Regions from separate parts of the Limosilactobacillus vaginalis genome, predicted to be linked through region 2. Evidence: predicted binding sites of a transcription regulator. Region 2 holds the regulator's gene; the other holds the start of a gene.

Region 1 (15,564 bases), 670 kb from region 2:
AACTTCCATCACGAGCATCATGAACACCGGAATAATGATTTTGAGCGTCAAGGTCAGCATGGTTACCATCGTGGATTCAACTCAGGCCATCACCAATCGCGACACCACGAAAATTTTGATGAAATGTTAGCTGGATACTTAAAGGAAAGCGAATCCCGTCTTTCAACATTAAAGCGTCAAACTGATGGTAAGCGTGGCGGTCGTGGCGGTCGTCGGAGCTAAGATGGAATTAAACAACGAATTTAAGCGGCACCTGGAACGGGGTCGCTTTTTTGATAAAAACGATCGGGTAGTTGTGGCAGTTTCAACGGGAGTAGATTCAATGGTCTTGTTAGCATTGTTGCAGGAGCTTCCCGCAAGCTTACGTCCCCAAATAATTGTTGCCCATGTCAATCACCGGTTACGAAAGCAGAGTGAAGAAGAGGAACAATTTATTCGGGATTATTGTGAAGATCACCGGCTTAAATTAGTTGTTCATCACTGGCCATTGACAGAGCACCCACAGAACGGAATTGAAGAAGCTGCTCGGAAAATGCGTTATTGCTTTTTTGCTCAGGTAATGAAAGATGAACAAGCAACGATTTTACTGACAGCTCATCACCAAAATGACCTTGCAGAAACAATGCTAATGAAACTTACTCGTGGTGGCCAATTGCACCAGTTAATCGGGATTAAAGAGAAGCGGCCTTTTGCATCAGGGACGCTTGAACGACCTCTTTTAAACTTTCCTAAACAACGATTGCGTGAATATGCGGTTAATAATCATTTGAAGTGGTACGAGGATTTAACTAACCGTGAACTGACTGTTAGTCGCAATCGCTTTCGTCATCAAGTTATTCCATTATTAGAAAAAGAAAATTCCAACTTCTTAGCCGCCTTAAGCAACTACCATGAACAGTTAGAATTAGCGGTTGAACTTGAAAATCAGTTTGCTCAGGAACAGTTAGCAAAGCTTAGTAATAAGGAAGGACATCTGGATATAAAAGCACTATGTCAGTTGCCTCTCGCTAAGGAAAGACTGGTTTTAGTAAAGTGGTTGGAGAAAAACGGGGTGTTAGGACTGAAACGGGGATTCGTTGAACAGGTACTTTCAGATATTAATAATCGTCATTTACCCCAAATTAAGCGTCGAGTTACCCCTGATTTGTTCCTATTTAAGAACTATTCTGAGCTATTTGTAAAAAATGTTAATCAATCGCTACAAAAAGTTCAACCTTCCATAAATTCTGTGGTAAAATTGGGCCGTTGGTATTCAATTGAAAACGATTATCAAATCGCCGTTGCTAAAGAGAAGACGTTCTTTAATCAAGGGGAACACTGTCAAGAAATGTGGTTAGCGCCTGAACAGTTACCATTAAAAGTTCGGCGGTGGCGAGAACAAGATCGGCTGCCATTAAAGAATGGCGGTCACCAAAAAGTTAGTCGGGTTTTAATTGACCAGAAAGTACCGTTATCAAAACGTAATCAACAGCTAGTAATTGTTGACGCTCAAGATACTGTTGTCTGGGTTGTTGGTCGCAAGTGGGGATGGTTCACTCGTCCCGGTGACTACACTACTCGGTGGCAACAACTATTTATTGGCAAGCGCGATTTAAAGAGGAGAAAAGAATGAATAACGATATTGAACGAGTCTTATACAGTAAAGATGACATTAATCGGCGGATGGATGAACTCGCTAATCAATTGACTGCTGAATATAAGGATCAGCGGCCATTAATTGTTTCTGTAATGACTGGTGCCGTTTTATTTACCGTTGACATGATCAAACGAATGGACATAATGGCTAAACTTGATTTTATTGATGTTTCTAGTTACTACGGCGGAACTTCATCTACTGGGAAGGTTAAGCTAGTTCAGGATCTGAAGTCAGATGTTCGTGGCCGTTCAATTCTTATTATGGAAGATATTGTTGATACTGGTCATACATTAAAGTACCTAATTGATCTCCTAAAAGAACGTGGCGCAAAGAGCGTTAAGGTATGTACTCTATTAGATAAGCCTGAGGGACGCCAAGTTGAGGTTAAGGCTGATTATGTTGGCTTTAATGTCCCAAATGAATTTTTAGTTGGTTATGGTCTGGACTATCAGGGGTACTACAGAAACCTTCCTTATGTTGGAATTCTAAAGCCAGCAGTTTATGAAAAGGATTAATGAGTGAACGACGAGGGAGAAATTCTCTCGCCGTTTTTATTTGAGATTAGCTACTGTCAAATCAGTGGAAAAGTTAAGTTAAAAAATGTAAAATTGACCATTGTTGGGTAGTGATTATCAGCGCGATAATTGGCTGGTCAATATTTGTCAATTATGCTATGATAGTCACTACAATTGTAACCACACTATTGTTGCTGGTAGATAGGAGGTTGTTATGAATAACAATCGGAGAAACAATAATTTTACTCATAACGTTCTCTTCTACGCAGTGATTTTCTTATGTATTATGGGAATTGCTTACTTCTTCTTTGGTGGAAGCCAAAACAATGGACAAAGTAAGACTGTCTCACAAACAGAGTTTATCTCTGAATTGAAGAGTAACAAGGTTAAGAGTTTCCAACTACAGCCAAATGGTGGAGTTTATAAGATTACTGGTACTTACCGTAAGCCACAATCTGTTGATAATAACTCTGCTAATAGTTTTGGCTTTGCCACGCAACGAAACAGTAAAGTTAACCACTTCCAAAGTTCGGTATTACAAAGTGACGTAACTGTTAGTCAACTGCAAAAGTACGCTAACCGGGATAACGTTAAGATCAGTACACGGGCAGAGGAATCTAACAGTGTTTGGATGAACTTGCTGTTAACTGTCTTGCCACTAATCATCATGATATTCTTCTTCTACATGATGATGGGTCAAGCTGGCCAAGGTGGCGGCGGTCGTGGAGTAATGAGCTTTGGAAAGACAAAAGCAAAGCCTGCTGATGCCAAGAAAAACAAGGTTCGGTTCTCTGACGTTGCTGGTGAAGAAGAAGAAAAACAAGAATTGGTTGAAGTTGTTGAATTCTTAAAGAATCCAAAGAAGTTTACTCGTTTGGGTGCTAAGATCCCATCTGGTGTTCTACTTGAGGGTCCTCCAGGTACTGGTAAGACCTTACTTGCTAAGGCGGTTGCTGGTGAATCTGGTGTTCCGTTCTTCTCAATTTCTGGTTCTGATTTCGTTGAAATGTTTGTCGGTGTTGGTGCTAGCCGGGTTCGTGACTTATTCGAACAGGCCAAAAAAGCAGCGCCAGCAATCATTTTCATTGATGAAATTGATGCCGTTGGTCGGCGTCGTGGTGCCGGAATGGGTGGTGGCCATGATGAACGTGAACAAACCTTGAACCAATTACTGGTTGAAATGGATGGATTCCAGGGTGACGAAGGTGTCATCGTTATGGCTGCCACTAACCGTTCTGATGTCTTGGATCCTGCTTTGCTTCGTCCAGGTCGGTTTGACCGGAAGATCCTGGTTGGTCGTCCAGACGTTAAGGGACGTGAAGCCATTCTTCGTGTTCATGCTAAGAATAAGCCATTGGCGGATGACGTTGATCTGAAGGAGATTGCTAAGCAAACACCTGGATTTGTCGGTGCTGACTTGGCTAACTTGCTGAACGAAGCTGCGTTATTAGCTGCTCGGCGGAACAAGACAAAGATCGATGCTGCTGATCTTGATGAAGCTGAAGATCGGGTAATTGCTGGTCCAGCTAAGCACGATCGAGTTGAATCAAAGCAAGAACGACGGACTGTTGCCTACCACGAAGCAGGACACACAATTGTTGGACTTGTCTTGAATGACGCCCGAGTTGTTCATAAGGTAACGATTGTGCCTCGTGGTCGTGCTGGTGGTTACGCTATTATGCTGCCACGTGAAGATCAAATGTTAATGTCCAAGAAGAACGCTGAAGAACAGATTGCCGGATTAATGGGTGGTCGTGCGGCTGAAGAATTAATCTTCAAGTCCCAATCTTCAGGTGCCTCTAATGACTTTGAGCAAGCAACGCAAATCGCACGGGCAATGGTTACCCAATACGGGATGAGTGATAAGATTGGTCCTGTTGAATTGCAAAGTTCTGGTCAAGTATTTACAGGTCAGGGCTACGATCAGGCACCATACTCTGAAAAGACCGCTGCTTTAGTTGACGAGGAAGTTCGCCGGATCCTTCGTGAAGGACATGAACAAGCTCTTCACATTATTGAGACCCACCGTGAACAACATAAGCTGATTGCTGAAGCATTGCTGAAGTACGAAACACTTGACGAAAAGCAAATCCTTAGTCTCTATAAGACTGGAAAATTGCCTGATAAGGATATTGCTGCGGCTGATGAAGAAGCCCGTGCACAAACCTTTGAAGAGTCAAAGCGTGCTTTGGAAAGATTAGAAGATGAAAAGCACAGTAATGCAACTGAACAACTAAAAGCAAGTAGTTCAGCTACAGATGAAGAAGCTACACAAGCTGCTGATACTCCAAATAGTGAAGCAGCTGATGCACCAACATCTGCTAGTGATGCTGACTCAGATTCCGATCTTTCCGATGCTCCGGATGAGCGAGATAAATAATTAGATTGAGAAACAGGGGGAATAAGCCGGAAGGTCGGTCGTGTTCTTCCTGTTTTTTACGTGAAAGGATGATAAAAATGAAATCAACAGACTATTTAGTAAAAAGTATCAGCAAGGATGGCAAGTTTCGTGCCTATGCGGTTAATGCCAGCCAATTAGTTGAAAAGGCACATGAAATTCATGATACCTGGAGTGCTTCTTCAGCTGCTTTAGGTCGAACACTAATTGGAACTCTCCTTTTGGCAACTGCTAGTCTCCAAGGGGAAGCAGGAATGACCGTTAAAATTCAGGGTGATGGTCCAGTTGGCTTTATTGTTGCTGATGGGACGGCACAAGGAACAGTTAAGGGCTACATGGGGAATAACCACGTTAGCTTGCCAGCCAATGAAAAAGGAAAGATCGATGTTTCTGGAGCAGTTGGTAAACACGGGACATTATCCGTTACCAAAATGGCGCCTGGAGATAAGACCCCATATACCGGACAAGTTAATTTAGTTTCTGGAGAATTAGGGGATGACTTTACATACTACCTTGCTCAATCAGAACAAATTCCGTCAGCGGTTGGTCTTTCCGTCTTTGTTAATCCTGATGAGTCAATTGAAGTTGCTGGTGGCTTTATGATCCAAGTCCTTCCTGGAGCAAGTGATGAAGAGATTAGCAAGCTAGAAAAGAAATTGAAGGACTTACCACTAGTGTCAGAAATGCTTCGTGACGGCGATACTCCTGAAGATATCTTGAAACGAATCTTTGGTGATCAACTGAAAATCTTAGACCGGATGCCAGTTTCATATCGCTGTGATTGCAGTAAGGAATGCTTTGCTCATGCCTTGGCAAGCATCGCTAAAAAAGACTTGGAAAAGATGATTAATGAAGATCACCATGCCGAGGCAGTTTGCCAATTCTGTGGTAAGAAGTACGAATTTAGCGAACAAGAGCTGAAGGATATTTATGACAAAATGGATCAAGAAGAATCCAAATAATCCAATTTATTTGGTGAAAAATCAATGATGTGCTATCATAATTTGGTTATTGAACGAAGAATTAGCCAGTGCAGTTCATATTAATTTTGTAATGAGGTGAAAAAATGAAGTGGCATATTGGAAATGTCGAAATTCCTAACCAAGTTGTAGTTGCCCCAATGGCTGGAGTTACCAACTCAGCATTTCGGGTAATCTGTAAGGAATTTGGTGCGGGATATGTGGTCTGTGAGATGATCTCTGATCGGGGGATTATGTACCACAATAAAAAGACATTGAACATGATGGATGTCGATCCAAGCGAGCACCCGATGGGGATTCAGATCTTTGGCGGAACTAAGGAAACTTTAGTTCAGGCAGCAAAGTACGTTGATGAACATACGGCAGCCGATGTGATTGATATTAATATGGGATGCCCAGTTAATAAAGTTGTTAAAACGGATGCCGGTGCCCGCTGGCTTCTTGATCCAAATAAGGTTTACGAAATGGTATCGTATGTTACCGATGCAGTGAAAAAACCAGTTACGGTTAAGATGCGGACTGGCTGGGATGATAAACATATCTATGCGGTTGAGAATGCTCTGGCAGCTGAACGGGCAGGTGCTGCAGCTTTGGCGATGCATGGTCGGACCCGAAAACAGATGTATACGGGACACGCTGATTGGAATATACTAAAAGAAGTAGCAGATCATTTATCAATTCCATTTATGGCTAATGGTGATGTCCGAACTCCAGAGGATGCTAAGCGAATCTTAGATGAAACCGGCGCTACTGCAGTAATGATTGGTCGGGCTGCCCTTGGTAATCCTTGGATGCTAAAGCGGACAGAACACTATTTGGAAACTAGCGAGCTTCTTCCGGAGGCAACCCCTGAACAAAAAATTAAGATGGCTAAGGAACACCTTAACCGGTTAATCGATCTCAAGGGTGAGTATGTTGGTGTTCGGGAATTTCGAGGCCTTTCTACGTACTATCTTAAGGGGATTCCCCGTTCTGCTCGGACCAAGGCTTCATTGGTTGAAGCAGAGACTCGCCAGGAAATGAATGATATTTTTGATCGATTTGCTGAACAAACAGCTGAGCGTGAATTGAAGAAAGAGCAACGGAAGCACGCTTAATCAAGAGGAGGAGAAAATAAGTGTCACAAGAATTAGATCAAATGCGCGTTCGTCGCGAAAAGATGGAAGAACTTAAAGAGGCGGGAATTGAACCATTCGGTCGTCGCTTTAAGCGGGATCACCTTGCTCAAGACCTGCACGATAAGTACGATCAATTTGATAAGGAAGAACTAAGTGAAAAGGGCCAAATGGTTATTATCGCTGGTCGGATGACTCGGAAGCGGAGTAGTGGTAAAGCTGGCTTTGCTGATTTTGTTGATCGGACAGGTAAGATTCAAGTGTATGCGCGGAAAGACATGGTTGGGGATGAACCATACCATATCTTTAAACGTGCTGATATTGGTGACTTCCTTGGGATTGAAGGGGATGTCATTAAGACCGATACGGGAGAATTAACCGTTCGGGCTCACAAGATTACGTTCTTATCCAAGGCTCTTCGTCCACTTCCAAATAAGTGGGAAGGAGTTACTGATCCTGAAACAATTTATCGTCAACGTTACCTTGACCTTATTTCTAATCCTGAAAGCTTCAAGCGTTTCCACCAACGGACAGCGATCATTAAGGCAGTGCGTCGCTACATGGATGAACACGGCTTTACTGAAGTTGAGACGCCAATTTTGAATACCCAAGCTGGGGGCGCCAATGCCCGTCCATTTATTACCCACCACAATGCTTTGGATATTGATATGTACCTGCGGATCGCAACTGAGCTTTACCTGAAGCGGTTGATTGTTGGTGGCTTTGAACGGGTTTATGAACTTGGTCGGATTTTCCGGAATGAAGGGATGGATCCACACCATAACCCTGAATTCACTACAATGGAAACCTATGCTGCCTACTTTGATTTCCGTGATGTAATGGATGAAACTGAAGGGATTGTAAAGGCAGCAGCTAAGGTTGTTTCTGATGATGGTAAGGTTACTTACCAAGGACATGAGATCGATCTTGGTGGTGACTTTAAGCGAATCACAATGGTTGACGCAGTTAAGGAAAAGACTGGGATTGACTTTAGTGATGAATCAATGACTGATGATGATGCCAAGAAGCTGGCTGATGAGCATAAAGTTGAATATAAGCCATACTGGACAAAGGGTCATATTTTAAATGCCTTCTTTGAAGAATTTGTTGAAGATACCCTGATCCAACCAACGTTTGTTTATGAATACCCAGTTGAAGTTTCACCACTAGCTAAGCGGAACAAGGAAAATCCAGCAATGACTGATCGGTTTGAATTGTACGTTGATGGTAGTGAATTAGCGAATGCCTTTAGTGAATTAAACGATCCAATTGATCAAAAGGAACGTTTCGAGATGCAAGCTAAGGAAAAGGCTAACGGTAATGATGAAGCAGAACCAGTGGACTTAGATTACGTTGAAGCCCTTGAATACGGGATGCCGCCAACAGGTGGTCTCGGAATCGGTATTGACCGGTTAGTAATGCTGTTAACAGACGCTAAGTCTATTCGTGATGTTATCCTCTTCCCAACAATGCGTCCAGAAAAGGAAGAACAGAACGGTAAGAAGAAAAAGAACAAGAAGAACAAGAAGAAGTAACGTATAAGGAGCCACATCCTCTTGAAGATTAAGAAGGGTGTGGCTCCTTTTGGCTATTTCACTAGATCATATATTTTTTGCGCTACCTGCCTGGTTAATACTGGTGCGCTTTGTAAGTAAGAGACAGCAAGAGTTAGAATAGTCGTGGCATCATTTTACTCATTTACTTAGTGGAAGAATCACCAATGGCCGATAATATCAAGCAAGCTGTCATAGAAACCGATGCATATGATGAAGTCCTGTTCAGTGCTGAACCGAAATACTATCGCTCTCTTCCGGGAGAATTACCTAATCGACTGGTTCAATTAACTGACGAAGGCAAAAGCAAAAAAGAAGTATGGCGCGCTGCCAATGCTTATCGCCGAATGCACGATGGAATGATCGACGGTGATCTTAATAAGGGGTATGCTTCGTTTGGTCTTGGCATTTCTTTCATTCATCAGATTGATCCAATTGATAAAGTGGTTGACCGAATTTATTCGGGGGTACCGGAAGAACAACGATAATAGAATCTCATAGTAACTTCGCAATGTCTTGAAAAAGAATGCGGAGTCTTTTTATATTAGATTTCTGTAGAGTAATCAGTTTTAGAAATATAAACGGTAAGTAGAAAGTCAGCTAATTGGATTACTAATGGTGATTAAAGCTCTAAGGGATGGTTGCCTTGTGATGAGTTTTAGAATTACTAGGAACGGACAAAAAAGTGAAAATTGCGATCAGTCAGTGATAAATTTTTGCGGTGAATATGGTGAAAACAATTTTAATTACATGCGTAAGTGTAAATGTTGCTGATAACAGGTCGAACTTTAAACCAATTTATCGTTATTCTTAATGTCCAAACAGCAAATATCATGAACAATAATGAGATAAGAAAACGTAAAATTCGTTTATAGAAAATTCATTTATTTTTTTTAGAATAGGCGTTGACTTATTAATGATGAGCTTGTATAGTAATTAACGTTGTCTGTGAGGCAATGATTTCTTTCAATTGTTGATTGAAATTAGTTGTTGACTTGGAAAAGACAGCATGATATATTATTAAAGCTGCTTGTTAAAAAAGTTGTTAATAGCTAGTTGAAATATTAAAATTAGGTCTTGACAGTTTACACAGCGTTTGATATAATAAATTTGTTAGTCAGCGCTTATCGCTGACTAAGGTAGACCTTTGAAAACTGAACAAAGTTTCGACGAATCAAATGTGTAGGGTCTTCAATCATTACGATTTGAAGCAAAACATTTGCGAAGTCAATTCGCTTAATTAATTTGAATTAGAGCTATTCAAGTTCTTATATTTTATATGAGAGTTTGATCCTGGCTCAGGATGAACGCCGGCGGTGTGCCTAATACATGCAAGTCGAGCGCACTGGCCCAACTGATATGACGTGCTTGCACTGAATTGACGTTGGATTACCAGTGAGCGGCGGACGGGTGAGTAACACGTGGGCAACCTGCCCTGAAGCGGGGGATAACATCTGGAAACAGGTGCTAATACCGCATAACAACGAAAACCACATGGTTTTCGTTTCAAAGATGGTTTCGGCTATCACTTCAGGATGGGCCCGCGGTGCATTAGCTAGTTGGTAAGGTAACGGCTTACCAAGGCAATGATGCATAGCCGAGTTGAGAGACTGATCGGCCACAATGGAACTGAGACACGGTCCATACTCCTACGGGAGGCAGCAGTAGGGAATCTTCCACAATGGGCGCAAGCCTGATGGAGCAACACCGCGTGAGTGAAGAAGGGTTTCGGCTCGTAAAGCTCTGTTGTTGGAGAAGAACGTGCGTGAGAGTAACTGTTCACGCAGTGACGGTATCCAACCAGAAAGTCACGGCTAACTACGTGCCAGCAGCCGCGGTAATACGTAGGTGGCAAGCGTTATCCGGATTTATTGGGCGTAAAGCGAGCGCAGGCGGTTGCTTAGGTCTGATGTGAAAGCCTTCGGCTTAACCGAAGAAGGGCATCGGAAACCGGGCGACTTGAGTGCAGAAGAGGACAGTGGAACTCCATGTGTAGCGGTGGAATGCGTAGATATATGGAAGAACACCAGTGGCGAAGGCGGCTGTCTGGTCTGCAACTGACGCTGAGGCTCGAAAGCATGGGTAGCGAACAGGATTAGATACCCTGGTAGTCCATGCCGTAAACGATGAGTGCTAGGTGTTGGAGGGTTTCCGCCCTTCAGTGCCGGAGCTAACGCATTAAGCACTCCGCCTGGGGAGTACGACCGCAAGGTTGAAACTCAAAGGAATTGACGGGGGCCCGCACAAGCGGTGGAGCATGTGGTTTAATTCGAAGCTACGCGAAGAACCTTACCAGGTCTTGACATCTTGCGCTAACCTAAGAGATTAGGCGTTCCCTTCGGGGACGCAATGACAGGTGGTGCATGGTCGTCGTCAGCTCGTGTCGTGAGATGTTGGGTTAAGTCCCGCAACGAGCGCAACCCTTGTTACTAGTTGCCAGCATTCAGTTGGGCACTCTAGTGAGACTGCCGGTGACAAACCGGAGGAAGGTGGGGACGACGTCAGATCATCATGCCCCTTATGACCTGGGCTACACACGTGCTACAATGGACGGTACAACGAGTTGCGAACTCGCGAGAGTAAGCTAATCTCTTAAAGCCGTTCTCAGTTCGGACTGTAGGCTGCAACTCGCCTACACGAAGTCGGAATCGCTAGTAATCGCGGATCAGCATGCCGCGGTGAATACGTTCCCGGGCCTTGTACACACCGCCCGTCACACCATGGAAGTTTGCAATGCCCAAAGTCGGTGGCCTAACCATTTGGAGGGAACCGCCTAAGGCAGGGCAGATGACTGGGGTGAAGTCGTAACAAGGTAGCCGTAGGAGAACCTGCGGCTGGATCACCTCCTTTCTAAGGAATAAAACGGAAACCTACACATCGAAGAAACTTTGTTTAGTTTTGAGAGGTTTACTCTCAAAACAAGATTATGACGCTTATTTGGGCCTATAGCTCAGCTGGTTTAGAGCGCACGCCTGATAAGCGTGAGGTCGATGGTTCAAGTCCATTTAGGCCCATATATGGGGAATTAGCTCAGCTGGGAGAGCACCTGCTTTGCAAGCAGGAGGTCATCGGTTCGATTCCGTTATTCTCCATTGCTAACCGCGAGGTTAGCGAGCTTGTACTTTGAAAACTAAATAATATCAATTTTCTTTATTAATTAATAAAACAAACCGAGAACACCGCGTTATTTTGAGTTTTTTAGAAATAATCGCTAACTCAATTAATCGGATAATCACGAAGTGATTATCAAGGTTAAGTTATGAAGGGCGCATGGTGAATGCCTTGGTACTAGGAGCCGATGAAGGACGGGACTAACACCGATATGCTTCGGGGAGCGGTAAGTACGCTTTGATCCGGAGATTTCCGAATGGGGAAACCCAACCAACTTAGTCGTTGGTTGCTTGACTAGTGAATCTATAGCTAGCAAGCGGTAGACGCAGTGAACTGAAACATCTCAGTAGCTGCAGGAAGAGAAAGAAAAATCGATTCCCTCAGTAGCGGCGAGCGAACGGGGAAGAGCCCAAACCAACGAGCTTGCTCGTTGGGGTTGTAGGACTGAACATTTGAGTTACCAAGGAGCGACGTAGTCGAAACAGTTGGGAAGCTGTGCCAGAGATGGTGAAAGCCCAGTAGACGAAACGGCACTCTCTCAGTTCAGGATCCTGAGTACGGCGGGACACGTGAAACCCCGTCGGAAGCAGCGAGGACCATCTCGCAAGGCTAAATACTCCCTAGTGACCGATAGTGAACCAGTACCGTGAGGGAAAGGTGAAAAGCACCCCGGAAGGGGAGTGAAATAGTTCCTGAAACCATGTGCCTACAAGCTGTCGGAGCCCATTAATGGGTGACGGCGTGCCTCTTGCAGAATGAACCGGCGAGTTACGATTGCATGCAAGGTTAAGGTGGAAAAACCGGAGCCGCAGCGAAAGCGAGTCTGAAATGGGCGTATGAAGTATGTAGTTGTAGACCCGAAACCAGGTGACCTACCCATGTCCAGGTTGAAGGTGCGGTAAAGCGCACTGGAGGACCGAACCCGTGTCAGTTGAAAATGGCTGGGATGAGGTGTGGGTAGCGGTGAAATTCCAAACGAACTTGGAGATAGCTGGTTCTCTCCGAAATCTCTTTAGGGGGAGCCTTGGGAATTAGAATCGTGGAGGTAGAGCTACTGTTTGAACAAGGGGCCCGTCATGGGTTACCAACTTCAGATAAACTCCGAATGCCATTGATTTATGCCCAGGAGTCACACGATGAGTGATAAGATCCACCGTGTAAAGGGGAACAGCCCAGATCACCAGTTAAGGTCCCTAAATATATGCTAAGTGGAAAAGGATGTGGAGTTGCATAGACAACTAGGATGTTGGCTCAGAAGCAGCCACCATTTAAAGAGTGCGTAATAGCTCACTAGTCGAGTGATTCTGCGCCGAAAATGTACCGGGGCTAAGCATATTACCGAAACTGTGGATGTGCACTACGTGCACGTGATAGGAGAGCGTTCTAAGGGCGGTGAAGCTAGACCGTGAGGACTGGTGGAGCGCTTAGAAGTGAGAATGCCGGTATGAGTAGCGAAAGACAGGTGAGAATCCTGTCCACCGAATGACTAAGGTTTCCTGGGGAAGGCTCGTCCTCCCAGGGTAAGTCGGGACCTAAGCCGAGGCCGAGAGGCGTAGGCGATGGATAACAGGTTGAGATTCCTGTACCAGTTAACTGCGTTTGACGATGGAGGGACGCAGGAGGCTAAGCAAACCTCACGATTGGAAGAGTGGGGCCAAGCAGTAAGTCAGGATGTGAGTCAAATGCTTACATCCGGGTTGACAAGCTGTGATGGGGAGCGAAATTACAGTAGCGAAGTTGCCGATGTCACACTGCCGAGAAAAGCTTCTAAGGAGCACGTTAACTGCCCGTACCGCAAACCGACACAGGTAGTCGAGGAGAGAATCCTAAGGTGAGCGAGTGAACTCTCGTTAAGGAACTCGGCAAAATGACCCCGTAACTTCGGGAGAAGGGGTGCTGGTCGCAAGACCAGCCGCAGTGAATAGGCCCAGGCGACTGTTTATCAAAAACACAGGTTTCTGCAAAATCGTAAGATGAAGTATAGGGGCTGACGCCTGCCCGGTGCTGGAAGGTTAAAAGGAAGGGTTAGCTTCGGCGAAGCTCTGAATTGAAGCCCCAGTAAACGGCGGCCGTAACTATAACGGTCCTAAGGTAGCGAAATTCCTTGTCGGGTAAGTTCCGACCCGCACGAAAGGCGTAACGATCTGGGCGCTGTCTCAACGAGAGACTCGGTGAAATTGAAATCCCTGTGAAGATGCAGGGTACCCGCGACAGGACGGAAAGACCCCATGGAGCTTTACTGTAGCTTGATATTGAGTGTTTGTACTGCTTGTACAGGATAGGTAGGAGCCATAGAAGTCGGAACGCTAGTTTCGACGGAGGCGTTGGTGGGATACTACCCTTGCATTATGACCACTCTAACCCGCAGCACTGAACGTGCTGGGAGACAGTGTCAGGTGGGCAGTTTGACTGGGGCGGTCGCCTCCTAAAAGGTAACGGAGGCGCCCAAAGGTTCGCTCAGAATGGTTGGAAATCATTCGCAGAGTGTAAAGGCACAAGCGAGCTTGACTGCGAGACAGACAGGTCGAGCAGGGACGAAAGTCGGGCTTAGTGATCCGGTGGTTCCGTATGGAAGGGCCATCGCTCAACGGATAAAAGCTACCCTGGGGATAACAGGCTTATCTCCCCCAAGAGTCCACATCGACGGGGAGGTTTGGCACCTCGATGTCGGCTCATCGCATCCTGGGGCTGTAGTCGGTCCCAAGGGTTGGGCTGTTCGCCCATTAAAGCGGTACGCGAGCTGGGTTCAGAACGTCGTGAGACAGTTCGGTCCCTATCCGTCGCGGGCGGAGGAAATTTGAGAGGACCTGTCCTTAGTACGAGAGGACCGGGATGGACATACCGCTGGTGTACCAGTTGTTCCGCCAGGAGCACCGCTGGGTAGCTATGTATGGACGAGATAAACGCTGAAAGCATCTAAGTGTGAAACTCGCCTCGAGATGAGATTTCCCATTCCTTCGGGAAGTAAGACCCCACAAAGATGATGTGGTAGATAGGATGGAAGTGGAAGTGCCGTGAGGCATGAAGCGGACCATTACTAATCGGTCGAGGACTTAACCAAGTTAAGCGGTAAGGTTTGGAAGAAGAGCGATATTGTTTAGTTTTGAGAGCGCAAGCTCGAACCCGCAAAGGGTAAGTGTGGTGATGATGGCTTGAAGGATACACCTGTTCCCATGCCGAACACAGAAGTTAAGCTTCAACACGCCAAAAGTAGTTGGGGGATCGCTCCCTGCGAGGATAGGACGTTGCCACGCGGTTATTCCGGCATAGCTCAGTTGGTAGAGCACCTGACTGTTAATCAGGTTGTCGTCAGTTCGAGTCTGACTGCCGGAGTTAGTAAAAAGCACTGATGAAAATCAGTGTTTTTTTTGTATCTAAAGGAGAAATTTGATGACCAAGGCATTATTAGTAATTGATTTACAAAACGGTGTTTGCCATAATTCTAAAGATATTTTTAATTTAAAATCTCTTCCTAAATTTCAAGAATAAGTTAGCCACTGGACTCAAATAAATAATACTGACCAATTGATTATTGGTTGATGGAGCTGTGATATCTCTTGGTAGAAGGCCTTACGATAGATATCCATTGACGAATGTCCATTAAACATAGCTCGTGGATAGTGATTCATCCAATCATTAGTCGCTATGATCTGAGCACTACTATAGTTATTTATAGCTTCACCTTTGGTAATCTCCTTGCGGAGAAACCGGTTATTGATCTCATTGGATCCACGTTCCCAAGGGGAATACGGATCAGCATAGAAAACATGATCGTGAACTTGTGTTAACTCACTAAATTCTGAACCGTTGTCAGAGGTGATTGTCTTAAAGATGCGATAGTAAGCATCTGTGCCCATTTTCTGGCGCAAATTTATAAAGAACTGATTTACTGCATGCGCAGTTTTACCAGCAATTTTACTCGTGATATTAACTCGTGAAAGGCGATCAGTCATTACTAGTACAACACTGTCATTACCGTTTTTCTGTCCCTGAACTGTATCCAGTTCCCAATGGCCAATTTCGGACCGTTGGTCCGCAGTTTGAGGTCGTTGAGCAATATTAGGCCCTAAGCACCTTTTAGCTCGCGGATGAGTTCGATGATGCTTACGTTTAGGTTTTTCAAAGAGGTCTAAATTGGACGTACGAAGCACACCCTCATTAATCCATTGATATAAAGTTACAACCGACTTTGGGATCAGGGTGCCATCATTCATTAAATCTCGAGCCTTATAAATAACCGCTTGTGGGGAGTAATG
Region 2 (15,564 bases):
TTTCGTCCCTTAGCATCAGTCAAATAGCCATCATCGAGGACTTGAAGCAACAAATTAAAGACATCGGGATGCGCTTTTTCTGCCTCATCTAATAGGACAACCGAATATGGGTGTTGACGAACCTTTTCTGTTAACTGACCACCTTCATCATAACCAACATAACCCGGTGCAGCACCAATTAAACGACTAGTACTGTACTTTTCCATATATTCAGACATATCAATCCGGATCATGTTATCTTCAGAACCAAACATTGCCGCCGCTAGTGCCTTAGCTAGTTCCGTTTTCCCTACTCCTGTTGGTCCAAGGAACATAAATGAACCAATTGGCCGTTGCGGATCCTTCAAGCCGCTTCTTGCTCGACGGATTGCCTTTGCAACGACTGATACAGCCTCATTTTGTCCAATGACACGATTATGAAGAACCTTTTCGAGGTTAACTAGTCGTTCGCTTTCGCTCTTCTTAAGCTGGGTCAACGGAACACCGGTCCATTCAGCAACAATTTTTGCAACATCTTCCCCTGTTGTGTGGAGCTTTCGCTGTGCAGATTGCTTCTCAGCCTTTTTCTGTTGCTCATCAACCTTAGCCTTTAACGTTAGCTCTTCTTGCCGGAGATTAGCAGCCTGATCAAAATCTTGGTTCTCAATTGCAGCTTCTTTTTGTTGCCGTAATTGTACTAATCTGGTAGTTAATGATGGTTGATGATTTCCCTTTTCTTCGGCATCAATCCGTACCATTGAGGAAGCCTCATCAATTAAATCAATTGCCTTATCCGGTAAATAACGGTCTGTGATGTAGCGACTTGATAATTTAACAGCCTGCTTTAATGCATCATCATCAATTTTAACATGATGGTGTTCCTCATATTTTGGCCGCAAGCCATTTAGAATCTGCAAAGCAATATTTTCAGTGGGTTCTTCAATCTGAACAGTCGCAAACCGTCGTTCTAGTGCAGCATCAGATTCAATATACTTTTGGTATTCATCAAGAGTCGTAGCACCAATTGTCTGTAAATCACCACGAGCAAGAGCTGGCTTTAAGATATTTGAAGCATCAATCGCCCCTTCAGCACCACCAGCACCAATCAAAGTGTGTAATTCATCAATGAAGAGGATGACATGGCCGTCTTTTTGAATTTCGTCAATAACCTTTTTCAACCGATCTTCAAATTCTCCACGATACTTAGTTCCGGCAACTAACGATCCCATATCAAGCATCATCAATCGCTTCTGTGCTAAGTCTTCAGGAACTTCATTGTTGGCCATTCGACGAGCTAATTCCTCAGCAATCGCTGTCTTCCCAACACCGGGTTCACCAATTAGCACTGGATTGTTCTTTGTTCGGCGACTTAAGATCTGCTCAACCCGTCGTAATTCGTTGTCGCGACCAATTACAGGGTCAAGTTTACCATCCCTTGCCATTTGGGTCATATCACGTGCAAGCTTATCAAGAGTTGGTGTCTGCGATCTTCGTGTTCGTTGTCCCGGCTGTCTGCCTAAGCGCTGTCGTGCCTGAATATCTGAAACACCAAGACGCCGCAAGGTTACTTTGCGAATTTGTCGGGGTAGAACATCTAAGCTCATTAAAATTCTGGAAGAAAGAATTCCTTCATCTGAAATCAACGCGAGTAATAAGTGTTCAGTACCAATCTTTAAGGCATTTAACTGCTGTGCTTCCTGTCCCGCTAGTGCTAATACCTGCCGTGCTTTGGGAGAATATGGAAGGTAATCAGCTGGCCCCATGTCATCCATGGTCCCATAGCCAATCATCCGCTCAATTTCTTCTTGAATATCATCGCTAGTAATGGAGAATTGCTCAAAAATCTTGCTAGCAATTCCCTCCCTTTCAATTGCCAACGCAAGTAATAAGTGTTCAGTACCAACGGCTTGGTGCTTAAAGTACTTTGCTTGTTCATGGGCGAGTGCCAAGACGTGTTTGGCACTAGGTGTAAACATATTATCCATTAACTGCTTTCCTCCTAGCTCTCATACCGTAAACGATTAAGCATTGAAATTAAAATTCTTGCTCTTAATCGAGCTTCAACATTGCAATCATTCACATTTAGGGTCTGCTTTGACAAGGCAACTAGCATTAAATCCCCCTCACGCCTTGTCAGCAGCTTTTCATCATAAAGCGTTCGAACAATGTCATAAGCATCACGCTCACTAATTGAATCCCCGATTGCTTGGATCAGTGAGTTTAACACATCAACATTATCAAGTAAATTAACGCGCTCAATTCGAATATAACCGCCACCACCACGTTTACTTTGCACTAAATATCCATGCTGAATAGTAAATCGGGTTTTGATTACGTAATTAATTTGTGACGGAACAACATCAAAATGGTTGGCAATTTCCGAACGACGAATTTCAATTTGAGATGACTCACCAAGTATTTGTTTCAAATACTCCTCAATAATGTCAGAAATGCTTTTCTCTTCCATTCCATCACCTCCAAATTTCTTGACTAATCTTGACCAAATTTTACCACAATATTAAATTAGGGACCAGAAAACAGTCTCAATAAAGAGCAAGTGTTAGCAAATTATTTAGAAAAAAGTACAAAATAAGCCCCCGGAGCTCGGCCTTACCTTACTCTAGGAGCTTATTTACGTTTGTGAGACTCAACATCTCACTCCCGCTAAATTTCAAAAAGGGGATATTTATAGATTAATCTTCTAAGCTGAAGTCAACAACGTTCCGACCAACAACCTTGTTATCCTTTAATTCTTGGATCATGTCGTTGATTTCACTTAACTTCCGTGTCTTAACAATTGGGTGAACCTTACCTTCAGCACCAAATTGGAAACATTCAGCTAAGTCTTGACGGGTACCAACTAATGAACCAGCAACGATAATTCCGTCAAGAACTGTCTTAGCAATGTTAAGCTTCATGTCACCTTGTGGAAGAGCAACGGCAACCAACTTACCATCTGGACGGAGGGAATCAACGGCTTGGTCAAATGCTGAAGCTGAAACAGCAGTTACAACAGCAGCGTGAACACCGCCAACCTTTTCTTGGATTTGCTTGTCAACATCGCCATCATGACGGTTGATAACAATTTCAGCACCGTTTTCCTTAGCAGCTTCAAGCTTTTCAGGGTTACCATCAACGGCAATAACGTGAGCACCGAAGACATTGTGGGCAAATTGAATACCCAAGTTACCAAGACCACCGGCACCAACGATAGATACCCATTGACCTGGCTTAATGTCAGCAACCTTCAATGCCTTGTACATAGTAACACCGGCACAAGTTAATGAAGTAGCTTCAACTGGGTCAAGGCCTTCTGGAACCTTAACAGCATAGTCAGCAGGAACGATACATTGTTGTGCCATTGCGCCATCAGCAGTGTAACCAGCATTCAAAACGTTCCGGCAAAGTGTTTCACGACCAGTAAGGCAGTATTCACAGTGTCCACAGCCCTTGAAGAACCAAGCAATTGATACCCGGTCCCCAACCTTTAAGGAAGTAACACCAGGAGCAACTTTAGATACACGACCAACACCTTCGTGACCAATAATCCGACCTGGCTTCTTACCAAAGTCACCAGCAGCAACGTGCAAGTCGGTGTGACAAAGACCACAATATTCCATATCAACTAAGGCTTCACCTGGTTTAAGATCCCGAAGTTGAACATCCTTAACAGTAACGTAACCATCTACTGGATCGTTAATAACAGCAGCTTTCATAATCTAAAATCTCCTTTGAACTTGTTATCTTTTACACAAGATATAATAACAAATCCAATTCAGTTTTTAAAGCGCTTTTGTGAATAAATAAACAGGAAATTGACAGACCAATATTCTATTAGTTCTCCACCAATTTACTGAAGCTAGCATCACTTAATTAATACCAATTGTGAGTATTTTAGCAAATAAATTTTATTCACTATGGCTGAATTTGCTCACCATAGTAAATTTCATAAAGTTCTTCAGCAGTTTGGCGCAGAGTTTGATAATCAATGTTATTGGTAAACAGCATCAGCGTTCTTTTAGTTTTATAATCCGCAAAGAAGCAGCAATTATATCCCGGTTCGCTACCATTAGCCCGGATAACCGTTCCCTGAAAATAAATACCGCCAAAATAAGCTTCACGCTGGCTCTTAGGTTGATTAGCAAAGTTCTTAATAAGTTTTGGCTTACTGAGTACACCGTGGTAAATAAAGTTCCAATAGTTTAATGGTGAGAGTAACAAATCACCGGCACCAATTTCTGACGAAGCGGCTTGTGATAGCATCTGCCAAGTCATCCCTGGTTGCATAGTTTGCAGTACTTTACGCGGTTTTACCTGATACACCATTTTTAGCTGATGGTGATTCAACGGTTTCAAAATTGTCTTTTTAATATAGTGATAGTAACCGCCATGAGTCCGCTGGCGAATAATCGCACCTAGTATTTCAAAATCAATATCCTGATAGTTCCAATCATGATTGGCTGTATTCTTAAAGTGATGAAGGAAGAACCGTTCCTGACTTTGTTCGTTATTTAATGTTTTCTTCGGTAACGCACCATCGTTTTGCAGCCCACTCGTATGAGTCATTAACTGTTGTAACGTTATCTGGTCGCTTCCCTGAATTTGGGGATAATATTTGCTTAGTGGCGTACTCCACTTCAGTTCACCCTTTTGAACGAGCTGGTACACTGCGACTCCCGTTATCAATTTTTGCAACGAACCAATCGGAAATAGGGCATTAGGAGTAACAACCTGTGCTGGATTAGTTGTAAGTTTATTCCTTAAAACTACTGGTTGATCCTTTTTCCCGTTAACGAGGATAATTCCATTAATATGGTGATCATGAAGGTATGCTTGTAATTCCAGCTTAGTTTTTCTATCAACCTGACTGGCATTCACATTTTTTTGCGGGCTCCAGAGAAGCACTCCCAGAATAATTACCGGTATTAATAATAAGTAGAATAATTTCCTTGTCATAAGCCGTTCCTAAAAATTGATTGTAATCTAAAGCAAAGTGTCTTTCGCCAAGTCACTACTACTAAAAAAAGCAGGATAGAACTAACAGATTAGTTTCCCCTGCTCTCTACATTTATAATAATCGGAACTACAAGATTTGAACTTGCGACCTCTGCGTCCCGAACGCAGCGCTCTACCAAGCTGAGCTAAGTTCCGAAAAGAAAAAGCGTGACAACACTAAGTAGTGTGCCACGCTTTTAAGTAGTGCACCCAGAAGGAGTCGAACCTTCAACCTTCTGATTCGTAGTCAGACACTCTATCCAATTGCGCTATGGGTGCATAAAGAGCGGAAGACGGGATTCGAACCCGCGACCCCCACCATGGCAAGGTGATGTTCTACCACTGAACTACTTCCGCATAACTGTTCTGCAACAATAATTAATATACCACGTGTCACAGACCGATGTCAATATGATTTTGAAATAAAGTATTATTTCAAATGCGGATGAAGGGACTTGAACCCTTACATCTAAAAGATACAAGATCCTAAATCTTGCGCGTCTGCCAATTCCGCCACATCCGCATATGGAGGATACAGGGCTCGAACCTGTGACCTCCTGCTTGTAAGGCAGATGCTCTCCCAACTGAGCTAATCCTCCGAAAAATGATATATTCATAATGGAACTTTATTAATATATCATCATTTAAATTTAGTGTCAACAATTATTTCAAACCAAGTTCGATTAATTTTTGATCAATCATTTTCAATACTTGACGTGCCGCTACTGGATCTTCGACAAAGTCATACTTATCCCCATCAATCAGCATTTTAGGACTAGCATTATATTGTTGATACCAATCACGGTAGCGTTCATTAAGGTTCTTGTAGTAATTATAGAGAGATGGGTCATTAGTGAGCTGTTCGTATGACCGACCACGTTTTTTTATCCGCTCCAGCATTGTTTCGAATGAAACCTGGATCGTGATTAGCAGATTAGGTGCTTTTTGGTGAGGTTGTTCAGGTAACTCTTCCATCATGTTGTGCAGTAATGATGAGTAAATATCCGATTCTGTTTCGGTTGCCCGCCCCATATCAGCATTGAGTTTAAACAACAATGCATCTTCAAAAATTGAACGGTCAAGGACATTTAAATCATTTCCAAAAGAATCTTTAATCTCATCTAGTCGTCGATTTAAAAAGTAAATTTGCAGTAAAAAACCATACTTTTTCGGGTCCTTATAAAAGAGCGGCAAAATCTTATTATCATCAACAGATTCATAAAATGCTTGGCTATTCAAATGATCAGCCAGCAATCCGGTTAGGCTTGTTTTCCCGGCGCCTATTGTCCCTGCAAGTGCAATCATTAAACGCTTCTCCCCCTTTAATTTATGAAAAACAACTTTACCATTCTAACATTGAACATTAAAAAAAAGAAGAGACTGAACCAGAAGTCCTCTTCCTAAATTCGAAAAGGATTCCCATACCTAAATTTTCTCGGTATAGAAACCCTCTTCAAATTCTAATTAATTTTGTTCTGGGTCATACTTTTCACCCTTAGTCTGCCGAGAAAGATCTACTTCCTTCAACGGAATAATATGGGTCTTATAACGAATTTTGTAGTAGAAGAACAAAATTAGGAATAACGGTACACTCATGTACGTAATCAAAATATTTGACCAGTCAAGTTTTGCAAAGGCCTCAACGTTCTGCCCGCAAATAACAATTGTACAAAGAACAAGCGCAAAAATCGGTCCAAAAGGATACAGGGTTGCGTGATATTTAAGTTCGCTTACAGTATGGCCCTGAGCGGTGTAAGCTTTCCGGAACCGGTAATGTGAAATGGCAATTCCTAGCCATGCAATAAAGCCACACAGTCCAGAAGCATCTGTTAGGTAAAGGTAAGCTTGAGGAACCACAAACTGAGTTGCAAATGCCAATGATGACACAACCATCGTCCCAATTAGTGCATAAATCGGTATTCCCCGACGGTTAACATAGCCGAAGAATCGCCATGCGTAACCTTCACGAGCCTGCGAGTAAAGCATCCGGGTTGAAGCATATAAACCAGAGTTAGCCGCAGAAACAACCGCAGTTAAGATAACCGCATTCATGATACTGGCAGCAACCGCTAATCCAGCCCGCTTAAAAATGATTGTAAACGGACTCATCGTAATGTTAGTAACATCCGAATTTAACAGGTTCTTATCTGTGTATGGCAGGACACATGCAATTACAAAAATGGCAAAGATATAGAAAAGAAGGATTCGCCAGAAAGTTGAATGAATTGCCTTTGAAATTGACTTTTCAGGAGTAGCAGCCTCTCCAGCAGTAATCCCAACTAATTCTGTCCCCTGGAAAGAGAAACCAGCAACCAAGAATACACTAATAATTGCAGGAATGCCGCCAACAAATGGAGCTTTCTTGTAGTGGAAGTTGCTGAAGCCAACTGGTTGACCGCCCATAATTCCCAGAATGATTGCAACCCCGACAATTAAGAAAACGATCACGGTAATTACCTTAATTAATGCTAACCAGTATTCTGTTTCACCGTACGAACGAACTGATAAATAGTTGATAAGGAATACTAAAACCAAGACAACCGTACTAAATACCCAGCTAGGAACATGTGGCAACCAGAAATTCATTACAATTCCCGCACTGGTTACATCAACTGGAATTGTAATCGCCCAGTTAAACCAATAGTTCCATCCCATAGCAAAGCCTAGTGCTGGATCAACAAACTTTGATGAAAATGCAGAAAACGATCCGGTAAGCGGCATATAAGTCGACATTTCACCAAGGCTAGTCATCAAGAAATAAACCATAATCCCCATGATTCCGTATGCAACTAAAGCCCCGCCTGGTCCAGCAGTTGAAATTGCCGAACCACTGGTAATAAATAGACCAGTACCAATCGTTCCACCAAGAGCAATCATTGCCAGGTGACGTGTTTTAAGTGTTCTTTTTATCTGCCCCTGACCATTACCCGTGTCTTCTGTCATCTTAAATTCCTCCTGTAAAATATCTGAGCGACTTACTCAATAAAAAAGGATCTTCCAACAAGGCAACCTCATTAGAAGATCCAAGATTTATCATTGAATCGTTCAGCGAAGCGCCCCGCGATTTATCGCGACAGTCCATGACTTTTTCAATCATGACCCAATGCAGCTCAGAATAAGCTAAGCAGCATTTCGGCATTCTTTCCTTTCAAAACTACTCCGGAACTTATTTTCCTAATAGTCAATACTGATAAAGAATGCAACCTCTTCATTTCGATAACATTATACTCTCATCATTTAATAACGCAAGCCATCATCCCATATCTTGCCGCTTCCAGAGTTCGATCATTCCTGGATTTATAGTGATACGAATAAAATTACACCGGCTTAAAACACCAATTGACGAAGCATTATCGCTCCTTACCTCTGCAGTTACCGTGATCTGAGAGCGGTTTAACTGGTCGCAAACGGCACTTAACGCTTCTGTCATGTACCCTTGATGCTGTTTTCGTGGAAGAAGTAGGTAGCCAACCTCGTATTGCTTTGGAAGAATAGCACCCGTTTTATCGTAGGAATGGAGAAGGATAATCAAGCCAAGTAGTCCTTGCTCTCCCCTTTCCCTTATTTGCAGTACACATTCCGTTTGGGCAAGCATCCCTAAAGTAACTAAATCAACCTTTCCAACTGTAACTAATCCTGCCTGTTGGAATAATGATTGATATTTTAGCAGTGGCGTTAATTCAATAACATTTTGTCGGTGAACCCTTTCAACAATAAGGCGTTTCGTTTTAATTTTCATCAAAAGACCATCCATTTCCCGGGAAATAAAAAACGCAAACAAATCAAAAATGATCCTTTGCGTTCTTCTTTTAATAAATTGAATTACTAAAGATTTTTAGCTCTCGCAGTTTTGGTGCCCAGGCTACGTATAGCCATTCAGCAACTTGAAGCCAAGCATATGCCAAAACCATTGCTGCAATTGTATCTACAGGCCAGTGAGCATATAAGTATACCCGTGAAACCGCCAAGAAGAAAATTGCAAAAATTAATAATAATTGGCAAATCGTCCGGACAGCTGCTTTCTGAATTATTGGGATTACCACAAGGAAAAGGATCCCAGCAACCAGAAACAATCCAAGGGTATGACCGCTCGGAAAACTATAGCCATCGTCGGCAGCTAAGTGTTGTGCTGGTCGTGCCCGTTTTACAAAATGCTTGACCAGTGTTCCTATGACATCCCCACCAATAATTGTACAGATTGCCCATACTGCAGGAATTCGGTAATTTCTTAGCCATAAAACAATTGCAATAATCAGGACCCATAGCAAATCAAGCTTAGGACTTGCTAAAAAGGAAATTAAAGTCATCAAGGCATGGAACCAACCAATATTTTCAAAGCGTTGGCTAGTAAATAACGATTGAAAAACTGCATCCATTGTGGTTCCAATTGTTGAATTGAACTTAATCATTAGCATCAAAACAATAAAAACGACTCCACTAATTGTAAATCGTTTCCACCGTTGATTATCTGGAACAATTAACATTATCTTTCTCCTATCATCAATTAAACATTAATTTAGAGTATACCATACCCCTAGCTTTTTGATTTTGAAGTTTTTACTAAACTAAGATGCAAGTAGTTTACTGCGCGAATTAGTAGTTCGCCAAGCCCGAAGCCAAGAGTAATCGCCCCAGCAATTACAATGACCTGATAAAGATATACCGTTGCTAATTGATAATTACCAATTGCAAAATTACGAACAAGTTTGTAGGCCTGTCCCCCTGGAACAAACGGAACTAAGGCAGGAACATTAAATACAATCATCGGCATTTTTAAGTGACGGGCAGCAACCATACTAAGCAGAGAAATTAAAATGGCAGCAAAAAGGTTACTGATTGCCAAGCCAGTATGCTGATAATAATACATTATCCAATAGATGACCCAAACACCGCCACCAATAATTCCAGCCGTATTATACGCCCGTAACGGAATATGCAATAAAACACCGAAGCAGACGGTAGATATATATGAAAGAATAAATTGTACGAATAAGTTTTCCCAGTTCATTCGCTTCTCCTAACTAAAACGCATGACAATTACAATTGCACTACCAATCGCTACTGCAGTTAATATTGCCTCAATTCCGCGAGTTGGGCCGCTAATGAGATTCCCAGAAACAAGGTCCCGGGCAGCGTTTGTTAGGGGAATTCCTGGTACCAGCGGCATTACGCCTCCAATAATAATTGAATTGGCATTTTGAGTCCACCCAAGTTTAACGGTTAAGATTGCTAAGCCTCCGATAACTAGTGATGCACAAAACTCACCAAGATACTGAATTTTAAATTTACGGACAACGAACGAGAATACAGCATAACTTAAGCCGCCAATGATAAATGCCGCCCACCAGTCAACAACGTCCCCAGTAAAAACGATCATTAAGGCAGCACTTAAAATAGCGGCTGCGAATGCTTCTAATGGATTTTGCCACCAGTCAGTCGTCTGCCGTTCAATTGACTTTAATTGGGCATGCGCCTCGGGTAATTCAATTAGTCCGCTTGCTAGTTCACGAGAAACTTCATTTACTGCTGCAACCTTACTAAGATCATTTTTTCGCCGGCGAATATCAGCAACCTGCGAATTAGGGAGATCATCACTGCTCGCAACAATCCCGGTTAACGTTGTGAAAGCCTGGAATTTTCTCAAACCGGCATTCTTTGCGATTCGATCTAAAGTATCGTTGACCCGTTCCATATTTGAGCCATTCTCGATCAGCAGTCTTCCTGCTAGAACACAGGTCCGTAACGCAAGAATTCGTCGTTCTTCTGTTAGCATTAATGTCTTCCCTCCCGATGTTCCTAATTCATGTTCTCCCTCTGTGAAAAACTGGGTTACTATCTTTCTAACACTAAAGTAGCAAAAAAGACCGAGGTATTTCTCGGCCCTTCACATCACTATTTGTCTGAATTTCCGGCCTTAATAAAGATGTTGTGCGATGCCTTATACGAAACATTTAACGGGGTATCTTCACCATCTTTTTCAATAACTAATGGCCCCTCAAACGGCTCGTGGCGGATTACTTTAACGGTATCGTTTGGCCGTAACTTTAATTCTTCCAGGTATGTTAATAATTCATGGTTATCTAAGAAGCGTTCAAGCTGAACTGTTTCACCATCATTTGCATCTGCCAGCAAACGGTGTGAAACATCAGGAAACTGTCCACTCGCTGACGGAATAACTCCACCATGAGGACATGCTTGCGGGTGTTGTAAAAAGTTATCTAGTGCTGTTGCTAAACGGTCACTTGTTTGGTGCTCTAAAACTTCGGCTTCTGAGTGAACATCCGCAAAATTATAGTGAAGCTTATCAACAAGAAATGTTTCCCACAGGCGGTGTTTACGAACTAACTCTGCTGCATACTTCTGTCCCTTTTCAGTAAGTGAAATACCAGCATAGGGTTCATGAACTACTAGTCCTTCATCAGATAGTTTTGAAACCATTTCTGTTACAGAACCTGCCGCTATACCTAGGCCTAACGAAATATCCTTATTTGAAACCTTCTTGTGACTACCACCTAGCTCAAAGATAATCTTAAGATAATCTTCTTTCATCGGTGTCAAGGGCTGCATCCTCCTCTACTTTGTTTATCGGCCTACGAACGGTCCTCTAATTAACTTATAATAACACATTTGATTATAGCATAATCAATAAGCATCTTCTTCGGATAGCCTAATTTTTTTGTTAGTTAGTAATTTAGTATGCTAAACTTATGAAGGAGATATCAAAGAAATGAGGAGTTTACGATGGATGAACAAATCACGGGAAAATGCTTTTTAGCAGTAACCGTATTAAACGTTCTGATAACTGTTGTTGAAATTATCGGGGGACTGGTTTCAGGAAGTCTTGCCTTACTGTCCGATGCCTTTCATAACTTAGGAGACTCATTTTCAATTGTTCTCGGCTATGTTGCCCAGTCAATTGCTAACAAGCCAGAAACGAGCAAACGGACATATGGATACCGTCGCGCTGAAATTCTTGCGGCAATGGTCAACGCTGCTTTCTTAGTAATCGTCTCGGTATTCTTAATCATCGAAGCCATTAAACGAATTCAGCAGCCCGCACATATTAACGGTGAAATAATGTTAATTGTTGCCGTTGTTGGTTTAGTCGCTAACTTACTTTCAGCGGTTCTGCTTCATTCTGGAAGCCACAATAACTTAAATGTAAAAGCAACCTACCTTCACGTTTTAAGTGATGCCCTATCATCATTTGCCGTAATTATTGGCGGTGTGATTCTAACATTTATTAACATCCCTTGGCTTGATCCGGTTTTGACAATTGCAGTGGCAATCTACATTGCCTACGAGGCTTGGCCTGTAATCAAGCAAACCGTTACCATTCTTATGGAATCAGCGCCAAAGCTTGACTATAACGGGATTGAACGAGATTTGGTTAAAATTGATGGGGTTACCGCGGTTCACCATGTTCATGCATGGATGATTGATGAAAAGCGAATTATTTTCTCCGCCCATTTAAATTGTCACGATATGAAGCTTAGCGATGTTGAAAAAATTTATAGTCAGGTTGATAAAATTCTTCGCGAAAAATATGGTATTTGCCACGTCACAATTCAAGCAGAATACCACCGGGGAAAAGACGAGGACTTCTTCGATACGGTGGTTGATGAGGAACATTTAATTAAATAAGTAGTAAGAGGATGAGAAAAAACTAAACATTTTTTCTCATCCTCTATCCATATTTAGCGATCTCCGAACTTATAGAGTCTAATCGCGGGAATCCAAATAGGCTCACTTCGTATCGTAACTGAGGAACTCGAGCCTAACGCAGCGAAGCAAGCCTATTCGGCTACGAACGATTCTGATGAGTTTATCATCATTCATCGTTCTAGGTTAGTCAACCGTCCCTCCGAGAAAGTTAATTCCCAGCTTCAATATTTTTAGAACAGCTTACCAACTCCGTAGTGGATGGCAACAGTAATCAATGCAATGATAATATTTCGAATAACTGCGATTTTTACTAACCCGTTTCCCAGCTTTGAACTAATATATCCGGTTAGCGCACTAGTTAAAACTACCGCCAAAATAACCGCATACCACTTATAAGCAGCGGGGGCAAAGGTCATCGCACAAAGGGGAAAGATTCCACCGGCAGCTGCTGAAAAGAGAGAGGAGAAAGCAGCATCCCAAGGATTCAAGTAGTGTCCTAACTCAATATCATACTTAACCCGAACAACGGTCTCCAGAGGCTTTTTGCTAAGAAGATCTTTTGCAATTGCGAGTGAAGTTTCTGGAGTAACACCCTTGCTGACGTAATAATCCTTAACAGCAGCAACTTCACTTTCAAAATCAGTTTTTAAGAGGTGTTGCTCCTTACTTACGGCCGATTCTTCTGTATCCTTCTGTGTTGAAACTGAAGCATACTCTCCAGAAGCCATTGAAAACGCACATGCAAGCAAATCAGATAGCCCCGCAATAAAGATCGTAAACCGGTCAGATGTCGCAGCGGCAACAGAAACCAGAACACCAACAACGGTTAAGATACCATCATTCGAACCTAATACACCAGCACGAAGGGTATTCAGCTTTTCTTCCATCGTTTGCTTTTTTTGTTGCTTAATTTTTTCCATCGCTCACCCCTCCTTTAGTGTGCCAGCAACTGACCAATAATATAGGTAACACCCATAGTTAGTAATCCAGCAATGGCATTCCGAATACTTGACTTCAACCGGTTAGAATTACTCAGGATCGCAGCGCAGTATCCCGTTATTAACAGGGCGATTAAAACCGCGATTGCAGTCGCAAGAATTCTACTTTCTGCGGGTGCCAGCGTAACTGCTAGCATTGGTAAGACAGAACCGGTTGGAAAAGAGATGAACGATGCAATGGCGGCCGCGTATGGACTGGTAAAATCTTTAGGATTAAACCCATACCGTTCTTGAACAACAGTTGACAGGGCATCCTTATCCATCAGTTCCTTGGTAGCCTGCTTAGCAAGTTTGGGATCAATATCCTGATCTTCATACTTTTGCTGAACATAATTAAATTCTTCTTGGTATTGATCATCTAATCGTTGACGTTTACTAATCAATGCCATTTTTTGTGAATCCTTCTGGGTAGATACCGATACGTACTCACCCATACACATTGAGATCATTCCGGCTAACGTCCCTGATAGTCCAGAAATTAAAATAGAATAGGCATTATTAGTTGCAGCGGCAACCCCGATAACAATTCCGGCAATTGAAATAATGCCGTCATTGGCCCCCATTACACTAGCACGCAAAATATTAACTTTTTGTGCTAGTGACATCTTTTTACTAGCCATTCTAAAGACTCCTCTTTTTTAAATTAGAATCATTATAACATTGTTTAAAAGTAGATCAACTAATAATTCTGTGTTTTTGACGTTAGTTTAGAAAGATTATTAATTGCATCTTAAAGGATAAAGGGACCGCGACAGGTTGTCGTAGTCCCTTTATCCTTGATTAGCTAAGGTTTTAAATCAGTACTAATTACTAATCAGAAATAATTATTCATATCTTTCCACAGCGGTTGTCCGAATAACAAATACGGAAGTACCTGCATGTCTAGTCATGTAGGATGCTTGTGAACCAACAGCCTTCCGATTACCCCATTTACCAATTGACCCAACAACTAGCAAGTCTGGTTGAAATGCTGGAATAACGTGGTTACAAATCCGTTCCGCTGGTCGTTCACCTTGATCAACAATTCCCGTAATCTTGCTTGGATCAACTCCGTAATCAACGGCAGCCTTTACGTATTCGTTAATCCGTTTCCGTAATTCATCAGCAGAACTGTGAACATAATCTTTGTCAAGAATTTGATAAACATTAACGTTACCAGTTTCCAAAATAGAAACAATTCCTAATTCGGAGCCATCACGTTTTGCCTTATCTACTGCATATGAAAAAGCAGCCCGGGCATCTGGTGCATCATCGACACCGACAAGGATCTTCTTGAACTTCTTTGGCTTAATTTCAAACATTAAACTATTCCCCTCTCTGTGGTCCTGACGATCAATAGATTATCTCGATCGCAGTAAGTTTCACCTACTATGTTACTACTTATCAAATATTTGTAAATATTTATTTTGGTAAGCCTAAAATAAAATTCTTTTATATTAAATGATAATTATTTTTAAATTTTTATATTCGTCTGAGCTTTCTTGCCTGTCGATCCAACAAGTTCTATAATTTAATTGTTTTAGTCTTTATGACTACTAATGACATCGTAAATTTAGGGGAGAGTAAAGTACCATGTCAATGATAGAATTTCATGATGTCCAAAAATACTATGGTAAATTCCACGCATTAAAGGACATTAACTTAACAATTGATGCTGGTGAAACGGTTGTTTTAATCGGTCCATCCGGCTCAGGAAAAAGTAGTCTAATTCGGACAATTAATGGGTTGGATCCAATTCGTGACGGTCAATTAATTGTTAACGGGTTTGACCTAGCTGATAAGAAAACCAACGTTAACTTGATTCGTAAAGACGTTGGAATGGTTTTCCAGCATTTTAACCTTTACAACAATAAAAACGTTTTGGAAAACATCATGCTGGCACCGCGGATTGTTCTTAAACGACCGGAAAAGGAAAATCGTGAATTCG

What was found. The regulator CtsR, encoded in region 2, represses protease genes until heat stress. The targets are predictions, from matches to a motif close to TTGGTCAAAAAAGGTCAAANA.
Region 1: the regulator CtsR is predicted to act here: its motif matches at 2,285-2,305, upstream of ftsH (ATP-dependent zinc metalloprotease FtsH).

Annotation. Positions count from the first base shown of each region.
Region 1 is NZ_CP104399.1:283,241-298,804, forward strand. Features, by position in the region: gene N4627_RS01235 (S1 domain-containing RNA-binding protein) at 1-222, shown strand, start outside; gene tilS (tRNA lysidine(34) synthetase TilS) at 224-1,612, shown strand; gene hpt (hypoxanthine phosphoribosyltransferase) at 1,609-2,151, shown strand; gene ftsH (ATP-dependent zinc metalloprotease FtsH) at 2,366-4,531, shown strand; gene hslO (Hsp33 family molecular chaperone HslO) at 4,609-5,511, shown strand; gene dusB (tRNA dihydrouridine synthase DusB) at 5,616-6,626, shown strand; gene lysS (lysine--tRNA ligase) at 6,647-8,179, shown strand; gene N4627_RS01270 (hypothetical protein) at 8,365-8,685, shown strand; rRNA gene N4627_RS01275 (16S ribosomal RNA) at 9,473-11,047, shown strand; tRNA gene N4627_RS01280 (tRNA-Ile) at 11,137-11,211, shown strand; tRNA gene N4627_RS01285 (tRNA-Ala) at 11,217-11,289, shown strand; rRNA gene N4627_RS01290 (23S ribosomal RNA) at 11,448-14,369, shown strand; rRNA gene rrf (5S ribosomal RNA) at 14,446-14,562, shown strand; tRNA gene N4627_RS01300 (tRNA-Asn) at 14,569-14,641, shown strand; gene N4627_RS01305 (IS30 family transposase) at 14,812-15,564, opposite strand, start outside.
Region 2 is NZ_CP104399.1:1,497,698-1,513,261, forward strand. Features, by position in the region: gene N4627_RS07555 (ATP-dependent Clp protease ATP-binding subunit) at 1-1,964, opposite strand, end outside; gene N4627_RS07560 (CtsR family transcriptional regulator) at 1,979-2,446, opposite strand; gene adhP (alcohol dehydrogenase AdhP) at 2,673-3,695, opposite strand; gene N4627_RS07570 (serine hydrolase domain-containing protein) at 3,895-4,935, opposite strand; tRNA gene N4627_RS07575 (tRNA-Pro) at 5,057-5,130, opposite strand; tRNA gene N4627_RS07580 (tRNA-Arg) at 5,180-5,253, opposite strand; tRNA gene N4627_RS07585 (tRNA-Gly) at 5,260-5,331, opposite strand; tRNA gene N4627_RS07590 (tRNA-Leu) at 5,415-5,497, opposite strand; tRNA gene N4627_RS07595 (tRNA-Val) at 5,501-5,573, opposite strand; gene N4627_RS07600 (deoxynucleoside kinase) at 5,638-6,279, opposite strand; gene N4627_RS07605 (amino acid permease) at 6,439-7,917, opposite strand; lysine riboswitch at 8,018-8,191, opposite strand; gene N4627_RS07610 (GNAT family N-acetyltransferase) at 8,228-8,713, opposite strand; gene N4627_RS07615 (phosphatase PAP2 family protein) at 8,784-9,458, opposite strand; gene N4627_RS07620 (threonine/serine exporter family protein) at 9,509-9,982, opposite strand; gene N4627_RS07625 (threonine/serine exporter family protein) at 9,992-10,747, opposite strand; gene N4627_RS07630 (metal-dependent transcriptional regulator) at 10,867-11,532, opposite strand; gene N4627_RS07635 (cation diffusion facilitator family transporter) at 11,716-12,618, shown strand; gene N4627_RS07640 (VIT1/CCC1 transporter family protein) at 12,870-13,559, opposite strand; gene N4627_RS07645 (VIT1/CCC1 transporter family protein) at 13,574-14,257, opposite strand; gene N4627_RS07650 (universal stress protein) at 14,462-14,938, opposite strand; gene N4627_RS07655 (amino acid ABC transporter ATP-binding protein) at 15,210-15,564, shown strand, end outside.